2 linked regions of the Natranaerobius thermophilus JW/NM-WN-LF genome follow. The protein of the gene in region 2 binds, or shares a complex with, the protein of the main gene of each other region. Links are inferred from orthologs where the notes say so. Each region holds a gene or a part of one and is shown on either strand. Other genes may lie near its edges.

The links. Proteins that work in one complex are often made in the same cells at the same time.
Region 1: the proteins of dnaG (region 2) and dnaB are in contact, whole or in part, in a crystal structure (PDB 2R6A), measured with the Geobacillus stearothermophilus proteins. The link is inferred for Natranaerobius thermophilus JW/NM-WN-LF from one-to-one orthologs. Residues at the interface, in WP_049624496.1 of Geobacillus stearothermophilus: Lys456, Leu457, Leu458, Pro459, Ala460, Asn463, Ala464, Leu467, Leu535, Leu536, Ile537, Ala538, Gln544, Glu545, Asp548, Tyr549, His552; in WP_033016901.1 of Geobacillus stearothermophilus: Ser13, Glu15, Ala16, Gln18, Glu91, Leu92, Asp94, Ala95, Val96, Pro97, Thr98, Ala99, Ala100, Asn101, Tyr104, Tyr105, Ile108.

The regions. Positions count from the first base shown.
Region 1 is NC_010718.1:3,144,449-3,147,248, reverse strand. It holds dnaB (replicative DNA helicase), read left to right. Parts: upstream 1-627; coding sequence 628-1,974; downstream 1,975-2,800. Other genes in the region: NTHER_RS14695 (adenylosuccinate synthase), read left to right, coding at 2,247-2,800; rplI (50S ribosomal protein L9), read left to right, coding at 137-580; NTHER_RS14710 (YybS family protein), read left to right, coding at 1-113. UniProt on the Escherichia coli protein: The main replicative DNA helicase, it participates in initiation and elongation during chromosome replication. Travels ahead of the DNA replisome, separating dsDNA into templates for DNA synthesis.
Region 2 is NC_010718.1:1,283,664-1,288,928, forward strand. What follows is about bases 2,323-5,265. They hold dnaG (DNA primase), read left to right. Parts: upstream 2,323-2,825; coding sequence 2,826-4,706; downstream 4,707-5,265. Other genes in these bases: NTHER_RS06130 (deoxyguanosinetriphosphate triphosphohydrolase), read left to right, coding at 2,323-2,562; rpoD (RNA polymerase sigma factor RpoD), read left to right, coding at 4,711-5,265. Also shown: NTHER_RS06125 (D-alanyl-D-alanine carboxypeptidase family protein), read right to left, coding at 39-1,265; more of NTHER_RS06130, read left to right, coding at 1,546-2,322. UniProt on the Escherichia coli protein: RNA polymerase that catalyzes the synthesis of short RNA molecules used as primers for DNA polymerase during DNA replication.

The sequences.
Region 1 (2,800 bases), 1.9 Mb from region 2 along the record:
TTATAGTAATATTAATTATAGGGCTAGTTATGCCTATCTTAAATATGCTCTTAGTTCTGATAGGAATAATTGATCAACTCTTGAATTTAAGGGTTAAATTAGAAAAGCAGTAATTACACAGAAGGAGGTTATTAAGATGAAGGTTATTTTAAAACAAGATGTTAAAAAATTAGGAACAGCAGGAGAAGTTAAAGAGGTCAGTGATGGCTATGCTAGAAATTTTTTAATTCCAAGAGGTATAGCTGTTGAAGCAAGCAAAGGACATATGAAAGACTTAGAACTTCAACGCAAACAAGAGGAAGAAAGGCAGCAAAAATTAAAAGAAGAAGCTGAAGAGTTAAAACAAAAATTAGATAATGAAAAAGTTGTTATTTACCAGAAAACTGGAGATGAGGGAAAACTATTTGGTTCTGTAACCAATAAAGATGTAGCTGAAGAACTTAAAAGCAAAGGATACACTGTAGAAAAAAAGAAAATTGAAATGGAACCTATTAAGTCCTTAGGGACACATAAAGTACATGTTAAACTACACCCCGAAGTCACTGTAGATATAGATGTTCAGGTATCAGAAAAAAAGTAAAATAAATCAATACAGTATGGAACAAATTTTAGAAAGAAGGGATAGGAGTGGCTGGTATAACAGATCGAATTCCACCGCAAAATATAGAAGCTGAACAATCAGTTCTTGGTGCGATGTTACTTGATGGTGAAGCTATATCATCCGTGACGGAATTTCTCAGACCAGGTGATTTTTACAAAGAGGCTCATGAAAAGATATTTAGAGCGGTGGTTTCCCTGGCAGAAAACAATGAGCCAGTAGATTTAGTTACTCTTTCAGAACAGTTACGCAATGAGGGGCTGCTAGAAGAAGTTGGTGGTGCATCATATTTGGCTGACTTAGCTAATGCGGTGCCCACAGCAGCCCATGTTCATTATTATGCAAAAATAGTAGAAGAAAAATCTTTGCTCCGCCAACTAATCTCAGCATCAACAAAAATTGTTAGTATGAGTTATGAAGATCCCGATGAAGTTGATAAAATTCTTGACGAAGCAGAAAAACTTATTTTTGAAGTTAGTCAAAAGACTACTACTCAGGATTTCGTTCCAGTGAAAGAAATTTTAATGGAAACCTTTGATAACATTGAAAATTTATATCATAATCAAGGGAATGTTACAGGACTTCCTACTGGTTTTATTGATTTAGATCAAAGGTTGTCAGGGTTTCAACCTTCTGATTTAATCATTCTTGCGGCTAGGCCTTCCATGGGTAAAACAACTTTGGCCTTGAATATGGCTCAACATGTATCTATTAGAGAGTCCCGACCAGTGGCAATTTTTAGTTTAGAGATGAGTAAAGATCAACTGGTACAAAGAATGCTATGTGCCGAGGCTAATATCGACGCCCATCGTTTACGTACAGGTGATTTAACAAGTGAAGACTGGCCTAAACTAACCAAAGCTATTGGACCGATATCAGAGGCACCTATATTCATTGATGATACGGCTTCTATTTCTGTAATGGAAATGAGGGCTAAGGCCAGACGATTAAAGGCAGAGCATGGATTAGAGGCAATATTTATTGACTATCTGCAATTAATGCAGGGTCATCAGAACCCAGAAAACAGACAGCAAGAAATTTCACAAATTTCCAGATCATTGAAGTCTCTAGCTAAAGAATTAAATGTACCTGTCATAGCTCTTTCTCAGTTATCTAGAGCGGTTGAGCAAAGACAGGACAAGCGTCCAATGTTAAGTGATTTGCTTGAATCAGGTGGAATTGAAGCTAATGCTGACGTTGTATTATTTATTTACAGAGATGGTTATTATAATAGTGAAAGCGAAAAACCAAATATAGCAGAGGTAATAGTTGCCAAACAAAGAAACGGTCCTGTAGGAACTGTTGAATTATTTTTCAAAAATGACTTTAATAAGTTCTTAAATACTGAATATAGATATGATGAACAGGTAGAATGAATAATACAAGGGAATACTCCCTTGTATTATTTTGTTTATGGAAATTAACGGTTATATAATAGAGTTTATTTGGAGGAAGTCTCTCAATAGTATAGAGCTTAGTTCCCGAACGAATAAATTTTAAATAATAAAATGTTCGGAAATATATTGACACTAGTTATCACCTTTGGTAAACTAAAACCCGTTAAAAGTGAGATTTATTGTATAAAATTGATTTGATAGAGTTATTAATAGATTATACCAATAAAAGGTATGAGAGGTGGGGTAATTTAATGTCAAGTGTTATAGTGGTAGGAAGCCAATGGGGAGACGAAGGTAAAGGAAAGGTTACGGACTATCTAGCCGAAGATTCAGGTGTCATCGTTCGCTATCAAGGTGGCAATAATGCAGGACATACTGTTAGTATTGGAGATAAAGTTTATAAATTACATTTGATTCCCTCTGGGATTTTCCATGGTAACAAAACTTGTGTTCTAGGGAATGGTATGGTAATAGACCCCAAAAGCCTGATTGAGGAACTAGAATACTTGAAAAATCATGGTATTACTTCCTTTGAATTGATTATTAGTGACCGGGCTCATGTGATAATGCCATATCATAAAGTCATCGATGAAATGGAGGAACAGGAAAAAGGAGATAAGAAAATTGGTACTACTGGTAAAGGAATTGGCCCATGCTATATGGATAAAGCTTCAAGAGTAGGAGTGAGAATGGGCGACCTAGTTGATGAAGAAGAATTAGAGGACAAAGTGCGCTGGGCCGTTGAGAAAAAAAATGAGCTACTAAAGGATGTATATGGAGCGGACGGTTTTGACTCAGAATCTGT
Region 2 (5,265 bases):
ATTTAAGCTGGTAATTTAACAAATATTACAACATAAATTTAATCATCGCCAAAAATAAAGTCGACTATACTATCTTTTATACTCTCAAATGTGTTGGATATTGCATCACTAATTGTTCTAGCAATTCTACCAAAAAAACCAAGTTCTTCTACTTCATCTTGAGCAATTCCGGGGATAGAAGCTATTTCTTTTCCGTCTTCAATGACTAATAACTCACCTAAATATTCACCTTTTTGGATTGGGGCTCTAAGTTCTTCATCTTTTGGTTGAAATACAAATTCAAGTTCTTGATCATTGTCAAACTTGGTAGTTACATTTGCTTCAGTTTCTGATATTGCCATTGTTTGGCGTTCTGAGCCATCTTTAACATCTACTTGTTCCAATTCGTCACCTTCATCAAATAACTTTATTTTTTGATACTCCGAGAATCCGTGATCAAAAAGTTGGCGAGTAATATTAAATCTTTCAGTTTGTTCTTCAGCACCTAAAACAACTGCAATTAGTCTCATATCGTCGCGTTGGGCAGTACCCACAAAGTTATAACCTGCTTCTTCGATTTGACCAGTTTTCAAACCATCCGTTCCTTCATAGGAATATCTTGTGGTTTGGGGGTGGTCAGGTAACATTAAATTTCTATTATATTGGGTGCTTTCAATATTGAATTGAAATCCAGTTATACTTTCTAATTCTAAAATTTTAGGCGTTTCATTAACGGCATACTGGGATAGTCGAGCTACATCACGAGCGTTCATATACTGCCCATCAGAAGCTAAACCATGAGGGTCTTTAAAATTAGTGTTTTCTAATCCTATTTCTTCTGCCTTTTCATTCATGCGATTGACAAAATTATTTACTGAACCTTCCATATGTTCTGCTAGAGCAACACAACCGTCATTAGCAGAAACTACAGCGATTCCAGTCAGGAGATCTTCAATGGTAACTTCTTGATTTTCTCTGAGAAACATCTGACTGCCGCCCGTTTGATTGGCCTTGGCACTAACTCTGGTTGTTTCTTCAAGTTCTAGCTCACCTTCATTTAGAGCTTCTAAACCAATTACAAGAGTCATTACTTTGGTCAAACTAGCTGGTGGCCAACTTTTCTCGGCATTATTTTCGTAAATGGTTCTCCCTGTTTCAGCTTCGATTAATATAACTGATTCTGCATCAAAGTCAAATTCTTCGGCTGAAACTGATGGTGATAACAGGGGATTAACAATCATTAAAAATAATAAGGGTATAATAATGTAGATATTGTTAAACTTCACTGGCTTTTCCTCCTTGTTTTTGCGTAATAATATTGTTGGCCTTAGTTTTTCCTCTTATACAAGGTGCTGTTACATTTCACTATTAATAAATGTAAACTTTCGATTGAAATTGGTATTTCCAGTTATCAACACTCAACTTTTGAAACAGTTTTATACAAAATACCTTAGTGATTAAGCAGGAAAATCCTTGACCAAAATAGTATATCACATAGTACGACACAAATTTATTTTAGCTCTAATTATCTCATTTGGTCAAGACTTTAATTAAGGAGATTTTTAAATGGTAAGTTTTCGTGAAAAACTGGAAAAATTAGAAACAGAGACATTGTCACAAAAAGCCACATTTTCCCAAAACACACGTGGTAGATTGTCTCCGGAAACAGAATGTAAAGTTAGAACTGCATTCCAAAAAGATAGGGATAGAATTTTACACAGTAAAGCATTTAGAAGACTTAAGCATAAAACCCAAGTTTTTATTTCACCCGAAGGTGATCATTATAGAACCAGACTGACTCATACTTTAGAAGTTGCACAAATTGCTAGAACAGTAGCTAAAGCATTATTTTTAAACGAAGATTTGACAGAAGCGATAGCACTGGGACATGATTTAGGCCATACTCCTTTTGGTCATGCTGGTGAAATGGTGTTAAATGAATTGGTTAATGACGGGGGTTTTCAGCACAATAATCAAAGCTTACGAGTTGTGGATTTTTTAGAACGCCCCGGCGGGCTTAATCTTACTCAAGAGGTCCGAGACGGAATTAAAAATCATACTGGTGATATTACCCCTGTCAGTTTAGAAGGGCAAATAGTGAAAATATGTGATCGGATAGCTTATATTAATCATGATATTGATGATGCTCTGAGAGGAGAGATAATATCCCAAAAACAATTACCTGAAAGTTCGGGTAATGTATTAGGTAATACATCTAATTCACGTATCGACACTATGGTGTGTGACTTGATAGAAACCAGCTATAAAAATGGGGAAGTTTCAATGAGTACTCGAGTAAAAACTGCCATGGAAGAATTGAGGGAGTTTTTATTTCAAAATGTATATGTAGGTTCTAAGGCCAAAGAAGAAGAAAGTAAGGCGGAATATGTAATTAAGGCAGTTTATGATTATTTCTATAATGAGCCTGAAAAGTTGCCAAATGATGTGTATAGTATGATAGATCAAGTTGGTAGGGAAAGGTTAGTTTGTGATTATGTAGCGGGTATGACAGACAGGTATATTTTAGATCTTTATCGAGATATATTTTTACCGAAGCCATGGCGATTTAACAGAGAAGAATAAAAGTAGCCTTTATCGGAAATTATAGTGAATAATTAAAGGCGAATATATGTTTGGTATTTGCTAATCCTTAGAAGGAAATTTTAATTTTTTCGTCGAATATGTCTTACGTAAACCTAACTAAAGTATTAAAGGCATTATTAACTTAAAAAATTTGCTTAAATAGATTTTATTTTTTAGCAGGATTTTTTTTAATGTTAGAGAAATGAATATACTTGTCGTTTCATGATGATTTATGTAGAAGGTTATCTGAGGGGGATATCCATATGACAATCCGAATACCCCAGGAAATTATAGAACGAATTCAAGCTGAAGCCGACTTAGTAGAAATTGCATCAAGGTATGTGAACTTAAAAAAACAAGGTAAGTATTACTGGGGTCTATGTCCCTTTCATAGCGAAAAAACTCCGTCATTTCATATTTCACCTGAAAAGCAATTGTACTATTGTTTTGGTTGTCAAGCAGGAGGGAATGTTTTTAAATTTCTCGAATCTATTGAACAACTAAACTTTGTTGAGGTTTGTCAAAAGTTGGGTGAAGAACTAGGAATTGAGTTGCCAGCGGATTCCCAAGACAGTCAAGAGTTATCCCAGGAAATGCAGGAACGAGAAATTATTAAAAAAGCCAATAAATATGCAGCAAACTTTTTTAGATACGTACTAATGAATACCGAAACTGGGAAATCTGGGAGAAAATACTTGGCTGATAGAAAAATTGACAAGCAGACGATGGCGGACTTTTTTATTGGATACGCTCCCGATAACTGGACTGGTCTGAGTGATTTCTTAAAGAAAAAAGGTTTCACTGAGGAATTACTAGTTAAAGCTGGTCTAAGTAATCGTAGGAAATATCGTGAGGGGGTATACGACAGATTTAGAGGAAGGGTAATTTTTCCTATTTATAACCAAAGAGGCGAAGTGATCGGTTTCGGTGGAAGGCTATTAGAGGAGAGTGAAAAGCAACCTAAGTATTTAAATTCTCCTGAAACTCCTGTTTTTAATAAAAGATTAAGTTTATATGGTTTAAACTTAGCTTTTAAAACAATTCGAAAAGAAAATCATGCCTTGGTGATGGAAGGTTATACTGATGTGATCACTGCTCATCAATTTGGTGTGAATACGGCAGTAGCGTCTTTAGGAACTTCTTTAACTGAAGAACAAGCTAAACTAATTAGAAATAATGCTAGCAAGGCTTATATAGCCTTTGACGCAGATGCTGCAGGAGAGACTGCCACTCTCCGTGGATTAGAAATTTTGCAAAGTAAAGGCTTGGATGTCTTGATTTGTCAGCTTCCAGAGTCTTATGACCCTGATGAGTATTTAAAAAACTATGGACTAGAAAATTTTCAAAAGAAAATTTTAGACACGGCTTTGCCACTAACTGAATATCAAATAAGACAAGCTGCTAAAAACAAAAATTTGTCAACAATAGAAGGAAAAAAGCAATACGTAACAGAAATAATCCCTATAATTTCAAAAATCGATAATGCAGTGGAGCGCGAGGAATATCTGAATCAAGTATCAGAGCAGTTAGGAATTTCTCAAGAAGCACTCAATTCTGAACTCATGAAATATTTTAGAAAAAATTACAGAAATAAAAATTATCGCAAAATGGATAAAACTGGAGTAAACAGGAAGAATAAAAGAAAAAATAATGGAAGTGAAACTGTGAAATTTGCTGACAAAAGGACACCACGCGAAAAAGCAGAAGAAGGATTGGTGGCTCTAATGTTGCATTTTCCTGAATATACTGAAGAAGTGAATAAATTTTTGTACCCTGAAGATTTTTCTAGTGATACTTTAGCTCTTATTGTTCATAAACTGTATCAGTTGAAGAATCACGACATTGAACTAGATCTGTCGAATCTCACCCAGGAATTAAGAGATCACCCAGATGCAGAAAATATCATTACTAAACTTGGTATGAAGGATTTTCCGCAGCCAAAGGATATAGAAAAGTTTGTAAAGGACTGTGTATTTAGAATTAAGGAAAGCAGAATTAAGAGTCAAAGAGAAGAGCTACAAAAGGAGCTTTCTCAAATAAATCCTGATCATGAACCAGATAGATATAGAGAAATTCTGAGAAAGTTGCAAGATTGCTTGTATATAGAAAAAACAAAACAGTGGACCTTGGAGGAAGGGGGGTAAAATTATGGCAGAGAAAAATCAAAACCAAAAATTAGAACAAATTAAAGATGAACTGTTAAAAGTGGGAAAAGAACGAGGATTTCTCACCTATAAAGAAATTATGGATCAGTTGTCAGAATTCCAGCTTTCCAGCGACCAAATAGATGAATTTTATGAAGTACTGACTCAGGCCGGTATAGATGTGGTGGATGCTATTGGAGAGGTGGATCCAGATGACCCCACAAAAGCGGAGCTGGACTTATCACTTCCTGAAGGGGTAGAAGTAAGTGATCCGGTACGTATGTACTTAAAAGAGATCGGAAAAATCCCCCTTCTATCTCCCGACGACGAAATAGAACTTGCCAAGAAAATTGAAGAGGGAGATGAAGGAGCTAAAAGAAAATTGGCTGAAGCCAATTTACGCTTAGTGGTCAGTATTGCTAAAAAATACGTTGGTCGCGGGATGTTATTTCTGGACTTGATTCAAGAAGGTAATTTGGGACTGATAAAAGCAGTAGAAAAATTTGATTACCGAAAAGGTTACAAGTTTAGTACTTATGCTACATGGTGGATACGTCAA